2 regions of the Streptosporangium sp. NPDC002524 genome follow, and region 2 is predicted to be linked to the other one. Evidence: riboswitches for the same ligand, from Rfam matches in the RefSeq annotation. Region 2 holds a riboswitch; the other holds the start of a gene.
What was found. Region 2 has a riboswitch for glycine ahead of gcvP (aminomethyl-transferring glycine dehydrogenase). Riboswitches for the same ligand answer to the same signal wherever they lie in the genome.
Positions count from the first base shown of each region.

Region 1: it holds a riboswitch for glycine, as region 2 does, so the genes downstream of both, gcvT (glycine cleavage system aminomethyltransferase GcvT) here and gcvP (aminomethyl-transferring glycine dehydrogenase) in region 2, are expected to answer to the same signal.

Region 1 covers NZ_JBEOWK010000020.1:113,583-120,555, forward strand. Annotated here, with positions in the region: gene ABT053_RS30620 (hypothetical protein) at 1-1,190, opposite strand, end outside; gene ABT053_RS30625 (L-serine ammonia-lyase) at 1,431-2,807, opposite strand; gene gcvH (glycine cleavage system protein GcvH) at 2,880-3,269, opposite strand; gene gcvT (glycine cleavage system aminomethyltransferase GcvT) at 3,266-4,357, opposite strand; glycine riboswitch at 4,391-4,485, opposite strand; glycine riboswitch at 4,486-4,584, opposite strand; gene ABT053_RS30640 (gamma-glutamyl-gamma-aminobutyrate hydrolase family protein) at 4,689-5,516, opposite strand; gene ABT053_RS30645 (LacI family DNA-binding transcriptional regulator) at 5,818-6,834, shown strand.
Region 2 covers NZ_JBEOWK010000046.1:30,296-37,268, forward strand. Annotated here, with positions in the region: gene ftsR (transcriptional regulator FtsR) at 1-72, shown strand, start outside; gene ABT053_RS41760 (bifunctional nuclease family protein) at 152-622, shown strand; gene ABT053_RS41765 (MerR family transcriptional regulator) at 767-1,390, shown strand; glycine riboswitch at 1,406-1,498, shown strand; gene gcvP (aminomethyl-transferring glycine dehydrogenase) at 1,681-4,545, shown strand; gene ABT053_RS41775 (hypothetical protein) at 4,670-5,452, shown strand; gene ABT053_RS41780 (hypothetical protein) at 5,585-5,935, opposite strand; gene ABT053_RS41785 (alpha/beta hydrolase family protein) at 6,054-6,686, shown strand; gene ABT053_RS41790 (DUF5999 family protein) at 6,705-6,896, opposite strand.

The DNA.
Region 1 (6,973 bases), on a different contig from region 2:
CGCAGCCAGCCCGCGTACGGCTCGGCCATCACCGGCGCCCCCGACGAGCCCTGGTAGGCCACGGTCAGCTGTTCGGCGGTCCTGCCCTGCGAGGCGGCCCCCGGGGAGAAGGGGCGCACGGTGTCGGGGAAGACGTAGGCGCTCTGCGGCCCGGGGGCCGGGTAGACGCGCCGGTTCCAGTCGAAGATGTGGGCCGCGTCGCTCAGGCCCGCCCGCAGGAAGTCGAACGGCTGGGCCATGATCGCCTGGGTGGCGAAGGCGCCCGCGAGCGCGTCGCGCTCCGCCCAGCTGCCCTTGACCTTGTTCAGCGGCGAGTCGCCGTCCCAGATGTAGACCGGCGGCGCCGGGCGCCGCCCGAGCGGCTCGACGGGGCACAGGGCCGCCTCGGGACCGGCCGGGTGGATCCTGTCGCAGTCGGCGAAGGTCATCGTCCGCGCCCAGAGGAAGGCGTTTCCCCTGGTCAGCCCGAAGTTGCCGTGCTCGGTCCTGAACCAGGCCGCGTACGAGCCCAGGCCGATCGCGGCGGCCAGCGTCGCGGCGACGACCGCCCGCCACCCGGCCCGGCGGAGCAGCATGCAGGCCAGCGCCACGGCGATCAGCGGCAGCCCGATCGTGCGGGTGACGGTCGCCGCGGCGAGCAGCGCTCCGGCCAGCGCCGCGACCCACACCGCGGGGCGCCGCCGCCACAGCAGCAGCGTGACCGCGAGCACCGCCAGGAACTGGAAGAGCAGGTCCGCCATGACGAGGTGTTCGAGCTGGAGCTGGTAGGCGTCCAGCAGCACCGGCAGTGAGGCGAGCGTCGCGCCCCACCCGGGCAGCCCGCCCAGCCTGCGCAGCAGCAGGTAGACGCAGACGGCCACGACCAGCCCGAGCAGGTGCTGCACCGCGACCACCGCGGGGATGCTGGACAGCGGCTTGAGGATCCACAGGAACAGCGCGTAGCCCGCCGGGCGGGACTCCAGGGGGCGGGGGTCGAGCCCCGCGTTCAGGTAGACGAAGGAGTCGGCCCAGAACCACAGGGCGGGCCGGTAGCCGAGCATGGCGAGGACCCGCAGGCCGCCACCCGCCAGCAGGGCGGTGACGAAGAGCCAGTGCGACCGGACGAAGCGGAGCGTCCGCAGGGGGCGGGAGGGTTTCGCGGGGCGCTGGGAGCGACGGGAACGGCCCGCCGGGTGCGTTCCCGTTACCACCGCGACCTCCCGAGTCCCGCTCACATGGCCACCCAGCATAGGCGCGGGATCGGAGGGTCTTGCACGTGATGCGAAATTTGTTGGTGATCGGGTTGTATGTTCCCAGGGACCCGTGACTCTCCTCCCGAGCGCCGGTCCGGGGACCCGTGACCCTTCCCCGCGCGTCGGCCCGAGACCCGTGGCTCCCCGCGCGCCGGGAACCCCCGGCCACCGGAGGTCCCAGGCCCGTCCCGTGCCCGCTCAGCACTCGATGACGTTGACCGCGAGCCCTCCCCGGCTGGTCTCCTTGTACTTGTCGAGCATGTCGCGGCCGGTGTCGCGCATCGTCTTGATGGCCTTGTCCAGCGAGACGAAGTGGCGGCCGTCGCCGCGCATCGCGATCCTGGCGGCGGCGATGGCCTTGATCGAGGCGACCGCGTTGCGCTCGATGCACGGGATCTGCACCAGGCCGCCGATCGGGTCGCAGGTCAGCCCCAGGTTGTGCTCGATGCCGATCTCGGCGGCGTTCTCGACCTGCTCCGGGGTCCCGCCCATCACCTCGGTGAGCCCGGCGGCGGCCATCGAGCAGGCCGAGCCGACCTCGCCCTGGCAGCCGACCTCGGCGCCGGAGATGGAGGCGTTCTCCTTGAACAGCACGCCGATCGCCCCCGCGGTCAGCAGGAAGCGGATCACGCCCTCGTCGTCGGAGTCCTTGGTGAAGCGGTCGTAGTAGGTGAGCACGGCCGGGATGATGCCCGCGGCGCCGTTGGTGGGCGCGGTGACGATGCGGCCCCCGGCGGCGTTCTCCTCGTTGACCGCGAGGGCGAACAGCGAGACCCAGTCCATCGTCTGCAGCGAGTCCTTCTCCGCCGACTCGCTGCGCAGCTGCCGGTGGAGCTGGTGGGCGCGGCGGCGGACCTTCAGGCCGCCGGGCAGCACGCCCTCCTTGCCGATGCCGCGCTGCACGCACTCGCTCATGACCCGCCACAGGACGAGCAGCTGGTCGCGGATCTCGGCCTCGGTGCGGCCGAACGCCTGCTCGTTCTCCAGCATCAGCCCGGAGATCGACAGCCCGGTCTCCGCGCACTGGGCGAGCAATTCCGCGGCCGTGGTGAAGGGGTACGGCAGGACGGTGTCGTCGGGCTTGATCCGGTCGGCGCCGGTGGCGTTCTCGTCGACGACGAAGCCGCCGCCCACCGAGTAGTAGACCTTCTCGCGGACCGTCTCGCCGGACTCGGACAGCGCGGTGAAGCGCATGCCGTTGGGGTGGCCGGGGAGCGAGATCTTGCGTTCGAAGACGAGGTCCTCGCCGATGACGAAGGGGATCTCACGGGAGCCGTACAGGGAGAGGGTGCCGGACTCGCGCATGGCGGCGAGGCGCTCGTCGACCGTGTCGACGTCGACCAGCTCGGGCTTCTCGCCCGACAGGCCGAGCAGCACGGCCTTGTCGCTGCCGTGGCCCTTGCCGGTCAGGCCCAGCGAGCCGTACAGGATGGCGCTCACCCGGGCGGTCTTCTCCAGGAGCCCGTCCCGGTCGAGGCCGCGGGCGAACTTGTGGGCGGCGGCCATCGGGCCGCCGGTGTGCGAGCTGGACGGGCCGATTCCGATCTTGAAGAGATCGAAGACGCTGATCGTCATCTGAATCCTTCCAGCGTGGACGGCCACGCGCGCCCGGGGACGCGCGTGGCCGTGACGCGAGGGGGGAGAGGCTTAGGACTCACCCGAGGTGAGCGCGGCGTACTCCTCCGGCGACAGCAGGTCGTCGGCGGAGCCCTCGAGGCGTACGCGGAACAGCCAGCCGTCGCCGTAGGAGTCGCTGTTGACCAGCGAGGGGTCGTCCACGACGGCCTGGTTGACCTCGACGACCTCGCCGGAGACCGGCGCGAAGATGTCGCTCACCGACTTGGTCGACTCGACCTCGCCGACGGCGTCACCGGAGGCGACGGCCGAGCCGACCTCGGGGACCTGCACGTAGACCACGTCGCCCAGCGCCTCGGCGGCGTAGGCGGTGATGCCGACGGTGAGGGTCAGGCCGTCATCGATGCCGGAGATCCACTCGTGTTCCTTGGTGTAGTGCAGTTCCTCGGGAATGCTGCTCATTTTTTCCTCCTGTAGAAGGGCAGTGCGACGACCTCGACCGGCTCGTGGCTGCCCCTGATGTCGACGGCCAGTCCTGACGACAGGCCGTTGTCCACGTAGGCCATCGCGATGGGCCTGCCCAGTGACTGGGAGGGCGCCCCGCTGGTGACCTCGCCGACGACCGTGCCGTCTCCGGCGACCACCACCGGGTACCCGTGCCGGGGCACCCTGCGGCCGGTCGCGACCAGGCCGACCAGGCGGCGCGACGGCGGGACGTCCTTGCGTGCTTCGAGGGCGGCCCGGCCGACGAAGTCGCCCGGCTTGTCAAACCTCACCACACGGCCCAGCCCGGCGTCGAACGGGGTGAGCGAGGCCGACAGCTCGTTGCCGTACAGCGGCATCCCGGCCTCCAGCCGGAGGGTGTCGCGGGCGGACAGGCCCGCGGGGATGAGGCCGTGCGGCGCGCCCGCCTCGGTGAGGGCGGCCCAGACCGGCTCCGCGTCCCCGGCCGCGACGAACAGCTCGAAGCCGTCCTCGCCGGTGTAGCCGGTACGGGCGATGAGGGCCTCGCGGCCCGCGACGACGGCGGGCAGGCCGGCGTAGTACCTGAGCCCGTCGAGGTCGGCGTCGGTGAGCGTGCCCAGGATCTCCGCGGAGCGCGGGCCCTGGATCGCGACCAGCGCGTACCGCTCGGAGCGGTCGTCCACCACGGCGTCGAAGCCCTTGGCGCGGCCGGTCAGCTCGGCGGCCACCCGCGGGTAGTTGGAGGCGTTGGCGACGACCATGAACTCGGCGGGGGCGAGCCGGTAGACGATCAGGTCGTCCAGCACGCCGCCCTCGGCGTCGACGATCATCGTGTAGCGGGCGCGGCCGGGCTCCAGCGCGGAGAGGTGGCCGACCAGGGAGTGGTCGAGGGCCTCGGCGGCCTGCGGCCCGGTCACGAAGATCTCACCCATGTGGGAGAGGTCGAACAGGCCGGCCGCCTGGCGGACCGCGTTGTGCTCGGCCGACTCGCTGCCGTAGCGGAGCGGCATCAGCCAGCCCGCGAAGTCGGTCAGCGTCGCGCCGAGGGACTCGTGCACGCCGCGCAGCGGCGTAGGTCGGGACATGTGCGCACCTCAGACAGGGGACAGATGAGAGCATCCTCCCCCTCTGTCGTGGGTGCCTGAGAGTTTCATCCGGGTTTTACCGGATTTTCACCTTCGGCGAGGTCGTGGGACCTGCTTTCCAGAGGGCACCTACCCGCACGGTCCTTTGCCTTGAGAGGTTCGCGGGGAGGGCTTGCTCCTTCAGGGGTCCTGGCCTGGGTGTCAGGACGCTCTCCCGCACGGGATTCATCGGTGTCAGCGGCCAGCCTAACCGCCCGCACCGGCCGAGCGAAATCCCCTCGCCGCCCCGGATCCGCCCCGATCCACCCTGCTCCGCCCTCATCCGCGCCGGTCAGGGGGTGGCGTGCCGGACGAGCGCCTCGAACAGGGCCGACTCGTCGTCGGTCTCGGGATGCCACTGGACGGCGACGGCGAAGGGGTGGTCGTCCACCTCCACGGCCTCGATCGTGCCGTCCTCGGCGTGGGCGGTCACCGTGAGGCCCGGGGCTGGCCGGTCGAGGGCCTGGTGGTGGTAGTGGGCCACGTCCACGGTCTCGGCCCCGAAGATCTTCGAGGTCCGGCTGCCGGGGGCGAGCCACACCGGCATCCTGCCGTAGTGGCCGGGGGCCGGGGCGTGCCCCGGGTGGCCGACCACGTCGGGCAGGTGCTGGTGGAGGGTGCCGCCCAGCGAGACGTTCAGGACCTGCATGCCCCGGCAGACCCCCAGGAAGGGCAGGCCGCGCTCCAGCGCCGCCCGGACCAGCCCCAGCTCCGCGTCGTCGCGGAACGGCCGGACGTAGCCGGTCCGCTCGTGCGGCTCCTGCCCGTACCGCTCGGGGCCGACGTCCCCGCCACCGGCCAGGATCAGCCCGTCCAGGCGCTCCGCCAGCGTCGCGGGGTCGCCCGCCGGGGGCAGGATCACCGGCTGCCCGCCCGCGCGGGCCACGTGGTCGACGTAGTCGTACGGCAGGAGCGCGGTCGTGGTCTCCCAGACGGTGAAGCGCGCGGGCTCGACGTAACAGGTGATGCCGATGACGGGACGGGACATGGTCTCCTGTTTCGCCGTGCTTCCACCGAGGTCCTGGCGCCGTGTGCCCATCGTGCCCATCGTGCCCGTGGTGCCCATCGTGCCCGTGGTGCCCCTCGTGCCCGTGGTGCCGATCCCGGTGCCTTCCCGCACGTTACCGGCCGGGGCGGGACGGCGTGCCGCCGGGGACCCGCCGTGAGCGGGGGTCGCGGGCGGCGGCGGGGCGCGCGGCGAGAGTTAAGTGGTTAAGCGGACCGGCCGCCGGGGAGACGGCTCGGGAGTCACCGCCCCCGGTCTTGCCGCGGGCGCGGGCGTCCGACCGTGACGGCTGATCACGAGGGGTCACAGGGGTCACGGGGGGTCGTCGGCCGTCGGGGGGATCGCCGGGAGCCGGGGCACGCATAGTAAAGTGCGCAGCGGAAACGCGTCGGATAACCGGTTCAGGGGAGGGCTCGTGAAGCGACCGACGATCGCCGACATCGCTCGTCGCGCGGGGGTGTCCAAGGTCGCGGTCTCCTACGCGCTGAACGACCGTCCGGGCGTGTCGGAGGCGAGAAGGAACACCATCAAGGCCATCGCGAGAGAGATCGGCTGGCAGCCCAACAGCGCCGCGCGCGCCCTCAACGGGGCACGGGCCCGCGCCGTCGGCCTGACCGTGTGCCGCCCCGCGCGGGTCCTGGGGATGGAACCGTTCTTCATGGAGCTGATCAGCGGCATCGAGAGCGAGCTGTCGGCCCGCTCCTACGCCCTGCTCCTGCAGATGGTGACCGGCCACGCGCAGGAGACGGAGGTCTACCGCAGGTGGTGGGGGGAGGGCCGCGTCGACGGCGTCATCCTGGTCGACCTGCACTTCGACGACCCGCGCGTCCCCGAGATCGAGGACATGGCCCTGCCGGCCGTGGTGATCGGCCACCCGTCGGAGACCGGCTCGCTCGCCCCCGTCTGGTCCGACGACGGCGCGGCCATGAGGGAGACGGTGGAGTATCTCGCCGCGCTCGGCCACCGCCGGGTCGCCAGGGTCGCCGGGCTGCCCGCGCTGGTGCACACCGTCCTGCGCGACCGGGCCTTCGCCGCCGCGTGCGACGAGCTCGGCCTCACCCACTCCGTCGCGCACACGGACTACACCGGGGAGGAGGGCGCGCGGGCCACCCGGCGGCTGGTCAGCGGCGCGAACCGGCCGACGGCGATCGTCTACGACAACGACATCATGGCCGTCGCCGGACTCTCGGTCGCGCAGGAGATGCGCCTGGAGGTGCCCGCGGACCTGTCCCTCGTGGCCTGGGACGACTCGCCCCTCTCCCAGGTGGTGCGACCGGCCCTGACCGCCCTCGGCCGGGACATCCCCCACTACGGGGCCCAGGCCGCGCGGAGCCTGCTGGCGCTGATCGCGGGCGAGCACGTCGCCGGCGTCCAGACCGAGACGGCCAGGCTCACCCCGCGCGGCAGCACGGGCGCGCCGGGACACCGGTGACGGACGCCGTCACGGGGTGGCCGTACGGCACGGGTGTCCCGGGCGCGGTGACGGACGCCGGTGGGGCTCGGAGCGGGGTGACGCGCCGCGCGCCCGTGCCGGGACGTCCGTCGCCGGTGTGCGGAACGGGATGACGCCG
Region 2 (6,973 bases):
ATCTCCGGCCTGTTGCTGGAATTGCACGCCTCTCTGCTGCGTTCCGGCGTTCGTGGGGCCCTGGGCCGGTGAGAACCTGACCAGGCACTCGTACCCCCACGAGTGTTACGTTGAACAAACCGGTCGGAATCCAGCGAAGACGGAGCAGCCCGTGTTGCAGATGGAGGTCGTGGGCGTTCGAGTTGAGATGCCCTCCAACCAGCCGATCGTCTTGCTGAAAGAGACACATGGGGAGCGTTACCTACCTATCTGGATCGGCATGACGGAGGCCACGGCGATCGCCATGGCCCAGGCCGAGGAACCACCACCCCGGCCCCTCACCCATGATCTGTTCCGCGACGTGCTCGAAGGCCTCGGGGTCCGGCTGAGCACGGTCAACATCGTCGCCCTGCGCGACGGCATCTTCTTCGCGGATCTCGTGTTCTCCAACGGGGTCGAGGTGAGCGCGCGTCCCTCGGACTCGATCGCCTTGGCACTGCGCACCGGCGCCCGTATCTTCGCGAGTGAGGACGTGGTCCGGGAGGCCGGGGTGATCATCCCCGACGACCAGGAGGACGAGGTGGAGAAGTTCAGGGAGTTCCTTGACACGATCACGCCCGAGGACTTCGGCCGCGCGGGGTAGGAATTTCGGTGCATTTACGCTTCACGACGCGCCGGGTGGGGTCGTTGACTGGACTTGGCCCCAGTCCTACGGTGCAAGTGAAACCCGCGGTCGTGCGTAAACCCCCAGATCAGGCCGTGGGATGAGAGAAAGCCGGAGGTCCGCGTGGCGGTCAGCAGCGGCGAGGGTAGAAACGCCGATCAGGATGACCCGGAACGGCGCCAGTCGGCACGTCAGCGCGCGGGTGAAGAGGGTCTGCTGTTCGACGGGCAACCGGTGAAGGTGCCCGCCGACATCGGCTACCGCGGCCCCACGGCCTGTTCCGCGGCCGGCATCACCTACCGGCAGCTCGACTACTGGGCGCGCACCGGCCTGGTCGAGCCCACCGTGCGAGCCGCCCACGGCTCCGGCTCCCAGCGGCTCTACGGCTTTCGCGACATCCTGGTCCTCAAGGTCGTCAAGCGGCTCCTCGACACCGGCGTCTCCCTCCAGCAGATCCGCATCGCCGTGCAGCACCTGCGAGACAGGGGCGTCAACGACCTGGCCGGGATCACCCTGATGAGCGACGGGGTGAGCGTCTACGAGTGCACCTCGCCCGACGAGGTCATCGACCTGCTCCAGGGTGGTCAGGGCGTCTTCGGCATAGCTCTGGGACGGGTGTGGCAGGAGGTGGAGGGCTCCCTCGCGGATCTGCCCGGCGAACGTGCGGAGTCGGGCGACGGCCCTTTAGGAGGAGATCATCAGGCCGATGAGCTGGCCCGCCGTCGCAGAGCACGACGAACCGGGTAAACTCGGACTTGCCACTGACCCTGTGCGGGAGAGACCCCGACCGCGATCGGGGCGCCGAAGGAGCAACCTCCCCGGAATCTCTCAGGCACCCGGTACCGCACGGACGAGGCAACTCTGGAAAGCAGGCGCGCTCGCCAGGCGCGACTCACCGACGGTGCAAGCCGCCCCATAAGGGGCAGGTGAAGCTCTCAGGTCACGACCCGGCACGACGGTCGTGATGACAGAGGGGGAGACCAGGCATACGCCCGCGCCCAGCGCCGGTCTCCACCCCGTCCCGGGAGGCTTCACCAATGACCGACCTGTCATCGCTCAGCGAACTCGGCTCCCCTCCGTTCGCCACCCGCCACATAGGGCCGGACGACGCCGGCCAGACCCGCATGCTGGAGGCGGTCGGATTCGCCTCCGTCGCCGACCTGGTCGCGGTGGCCGTGCCCGAGGCGATCCGCTCCTCCGAGCGGCTGAGCCTGCCCCCGGCGGCCGGGGAGTCCGAGACCCTCGCCGAGCTGCGGGTCCTCGCCGGGCGCAACACCGTGCTCACCTCGATGATCGGCCTGGGCTACCACGACACGGTCACCCCGGGCGTCATCCGCCGCAACCTCCTGGAGAACCCGGGCTGGTACACCGCGTACACGCCCTACCAGCCGGAGATCTCCCAGGGCCGCCTGGAAGCCCTGATCAACTTCCAGACCGTCGTCGCCGACCTGACCGCCCTCGACGTGGCCGGGGCCTCCCTGCTGGACGAGGCCACCGCCGCCGCCGAGGCGATGACCCTGGCCCGCCGCGCGGGCCGCGGGCCCTCGAAGGTGTTCGTGGTGGACGCCGACGCGCTGCCGCAGACCAAGGCGGTGCTGCGCACCCGCGCCGAGCCGCTCGGCATCGAGCTGGTCGAGAGCGACTTCACCGAGGAGCTTCCCGAGTGCTTCGGGGTGCTCGTGCAGTATCCCGGCGCCAGCGGCAGGGTCCGCGACTTCCGCGCCATCGCCGACGCCGCCCACGCGCGCGGCGCCCAGGTGGTCGCCGCCGCCGACCTGCTCGCCCTCACCCTCCTGGCCGCGCCCGGCGAGCTCGGCGCCGACATCGCGGTCGGCTCCTCGCAGCGCTTCGGCGTCCCCCTCGGCTTCGGCGGCCCGCACGCCGCCTACATGGCCGTCCGCGACGGCCTCCAGCGCCAGCTGCCGGGCCGCCTGGTGGGCGTCTCCCAGGACGCAGACAAGCGCCCCGCGTACCGGCTCGCGCTCCAGACCCGCGAGCAGCACATCCGCCGCGAGAAGGCCACCAGCAACATCTGCACCGCGCAGGTGCTGCTCGCCGTGATCGCCGGCATGTACGCCGTCTACCACGGCCCCGAGGGCCTGCGCAGGATCGGCCGGCGCACCCACCGGTACGCCGTCGTGCTCGCCGAGGGCCTGCGCCAGGGCGGCGTCGAGATCGTGCACGACACCTTCTTCGACACCGTGCTCGCCAGGGTGCCCGGCCGGGCCGCGAAGGTCGTCGCCGCGGCCCGCGACAACGGGGTGAACCTGCGCCTGGTAGACGCCGACCACGTGGGCGTCACCTGCGACGAGAAGACCGAGCTCCTGCATCTGGAGCAGGTCCTGGCCGCCTTCGAGGTCAGCGGAACCGTGCTCGCCGACCTCGACGCCGCCGCGCACGACGCGCTGCCCGCCGCGCTGGCGCGGGTCAGCGACTATCTGACCCACCCGGTCTTCAACAGCCACCGCTCCGAGACGGCGATGCTGCGCTACCTGCGCAGGCTGCAGGACAAGGACATCGCGCTCGACCGGTCGATGATCCCGCTGGGCTCCTGCACCATGAAGCTCAACGCGACCACCGAGATGGAGCCGATCACCTGGCCGGAGTTCGCCGGGCTGCACCCCTACGCGCCCGAGGACCAGGCCGCGGGTTACGTCGAGCTGATCGGGGAGCTGGAGCGCTGGCTGGCCGAGGTGACCGGCTACGACGCCGTGTCGCTCCAGCCGAACGCCGGCTCCCAGGGCGAGTTCGCCGGGCTCCTGGCGATCCGCGCCTACCACACCGCCCGGGGCGAGTCGGGCCGCGACGTCTGCCTGATCCCCTCGTCCGCGCACGGCACCAACGCCGCGAGCGCCGTGATGGCGGGCATGCGCGTGGCCGTGGTCGCCTGTGACGACCAGGGCAACGTGGACGTCGACGACCTCGTCGCGAAGATCGGCAAGCACCGCGAGCAGCTCGCCGCGATCATGGTGACCTACCCGTCCACGCACGGGGTGTACGAGGAGACGATCGTCCGGATCTGCGAGCTGGTGCACGAGGCCGGCGGGCAGGTCTACGTCGACGGCGCCAACCTCAACGCGCTGGTCGGCCTGGCCAGGCCGGGGGAGTTCGGGGCCGACGTCTCCCACCTGAACCTGCACAAGACCTTCTGCATCCCGCACGGCGGCGGCGGCCCCGGCGTCGGCCCGGTCGCGGTCCGCGCCCACCTGGCCGACTACCTGCCCGGCCACCCGCTGCGCGAGGGCGGCGAGGGCGCTGCGGTCGGCCCGGTCTCGGCGGCCCCGTACGGCTCCGCGGGCATCCTGCCCATCTCCTGGGCCTACATCCGGATGATGGGCGCCGACGGCCTGAAGGCGGCCACCGAGCAGGCCATCCTGTCGGCCAACTACCTGGCCCGCAGGCTCAGCCCCCACTACCCGGTCCTCTACACCGGCCGCGGCGGCCTCGTCGCCCACGAGTGCATCGTGGACCTGCGCCAGATCACCAAGGAGACCGGGGTGACGGTCGACGACGTGGCCAAGCGCCTCATCGACTACGGCTTCCACGCCCCGACCATGTCCTTCCCGGTGGCCGGCACGCTGATGATCGAGCCGACCGAGAGCGAGGACCTGGCCGAGCTCGACCGGTTCTGCGAGGCGATGATCGCGATCCGCGAGGAGATCGCGAAGGTCGCCTCCGGGGCCTACGACAGGACCGACAACCCGCTGCGCAACGCCCCGCACACGGCCGACAGCCTCGTCGCCGACGAGTGGGCCCACCCCTACGGCCGCACCGAGGCGGCCTACCCGCTGCCGTCGGTGCGCGAGGGCAAGTACTGGTCGCCGGTCCGCCGCATCGACCAGGCCTACGGGGACCGCAACCTGGTCTGCTCCTGCCCTCCCCTGGAGGCGTACGAGGACTGATCCCCGCGAGAGCGGAAACCCCGCGCGAACCTCGCGGAGCTCGATATTCGCGGGGAATGCGACGGGACGGAGGGCGCCCCGAGTCGTTAGGCTCGGGGCGTCTCCGTATCCGGAAGGATCATGCATGCCTGAGGTGGACACCCGTCCCTTGGACACCGCGCGAAGACTGGCCGAGTCGGGGGATCTCGACGGCGCCGCCGCGATCTTCGCCGAGCTGGCCGCCGATCCCGCCGAGCCCGACCGGGCCCAGGCGGCGGTGGGGCTCGCGGTGGTGCTGGAGGAGAGCGGGGACGTGGCGGGCTCGCGCGCGGCCGCCCGCACCGCGCTGGCGACCGGGCACCCGGAGTTCGCCGCCCAGGCCGCCTGCCTGCTCGCGGGGAGCTTCGAGCGGGAGGGCCTGGCCGACCAGGCCCGCGCCGCCTGGCAGGCCGCGCTGGGCGTCGGCCACCCCGCCTACGTCCCGCCGGCGCACATGGCCCTCGCCAGGCTCGCCACGGGCGAGGAGGAGGCCGAGCGGTCGCTGCGCGACGCCCTGGCCACCGCCGACCCGGAGATCGCTCCTCGTGCCGCTCAGCGGCTGGCGGAGGTGTTCCTGGAGGAGGGCGAGCCGGGGGAGGCCGCCCAGGTGCTCCTGGAGGCGCTCGCGGTGCCCGACGCGGCCGAGGTGGCGAGGCTGCGGGTGATGCTCGGCATCGCCCATCTGGAGCTGGCGTGCGCGGAGTTCTCCGGCGCGATCGAGGAGGGCGGCGACGTCGAGACCGGCGCGCTGGCCATCGAGCTCCTGGCCCGCACGCTCCCGCTCAGGGGACGTGACGAGGACGCCGAGCGGGTGTGGCGCTACGGCCTGGACAGCGCCGACGAGGACCTCGCCGGCGAGGTCCGCCTCCGCCTCGACCGGGACCTCTGACCCCGGGGCGCGCCGCTCCCGTACGGCGCCGCTCCCCTGCGAGGGCGGGGGCTCGTCGTGCCCGTGGGAGACGTCACACGGGCACCGGCCGACCGGCGGGGCATGACGACCCCGGCGGCGAGGCGGCGGGGGTCAGTCGCGCTCCCGCCAGCGGCTCAGGGCGTGGGCGAAGTTGATCGCCACGATCCCGCCCCAGGCCAGCAGCAGCCCGGCGGTGCCCGAGGTCTGCGCCGCGATCGCGGTCAGCGGGATCCCGATGCCCATGGAGCCGAGGGCGATCGGGATCGAGCTGTTCGGATTCTTGCGCGGCTTGGCCGCCGGCACCCCGGCCGCGTGCATCTCGGAGCGCACCCGGTGGGCGATGGTCGCGTCGAGGCGTGACACGAACGACTCGATGAGGGCGGTCTCGTACTCGGGGCCGAGGTCCCGGCGGGCCTCGACGGTGGCGCGCATGTCCTGGCGGATATCTTGGTAGTCCTGCACGCTTCGATTGTTCCTTCCGGCCGGTCACCGGGCATCAGCCAATAGGAGGAGATCCTTGTCCACCTCCGAGTCAACCCCCCTCACCGGGGCGTCCACCCCGGGGTCCGGGCCTTCGCCCATGGAGGTCGCGACCCCGCACGGCCCGGCGCTGGTGGAGGTCGACGAGGTGGCCGATCCGCGCTTCCTGCTGGTGCTCACCCACGGCTCGGCCGGGGGAGTGGACGCCCCGGACCTGCTGGCCGTACGGGACGCCGCGACGGCGATCGGCGGGACGGTCGCGCGGGTGCTCCAGCCGTTCCGGATGCGCGGGGCCCGCGCGCCGGGGTCGGCGGTCAAGCAGGACGAGGCGTGGGAGGCGCTGGTGGCCTGGCTGCGCGGGCGCTACCCGGGGCTGCCGCTGGCGCAGGGCGGGCGGAGCAACGGGGCCCGGGTCGCGTGCCGTACGGCGGGGAGGGTCGGGGCCCGCGCGGTCGTCGCGCTGGCGTTCCCGCTGCACCCGCCGGGGAAGCCGGAGCGGTCACGCGCCGGGGAGCTGCGCGCGGCGGGTGTGGACGTGCTGGTGGTGAACGGAGACCGTGACCCGTTCGGCGTGCCCGAGGCGGCGGACGCCGCACGCCTGGTGGTGCTGCCGGGAGAGGGTCACGACCTCGGGAGGGATCCGGCCAGGGTGGGCGAGGTGGTCGCCGAGTGGCTCGGCACGAGGATGCGGCCGGGCTCGGCGGACCCGCTCAGCGCGACCGGCCGGGTGTGAGGATCCGTGTGAGGAGCCTCAGACGACGCCGGCCAGCGGCCGGTGCGGCTCGATGACGGCACCGTCCGGGAGGAGCTCGCCGGTGTCGTCGAACAGCACCACACCGTTGCAGAGCAGGCTCCAGCCCTGCTCGGGGTGGGCCGCCATGGTGCGGGCGGCTTCGCGGTCCAGCGCGTCGGCGGACGGACAGGACGGCTCGTGCGGGCACATCGGCGTGCCTCCGGATCTCTCGTGTCGGCTCGCCCGGTCACGCCGGGCACGGGTAGGCATCGGACATCCGGCGGCAC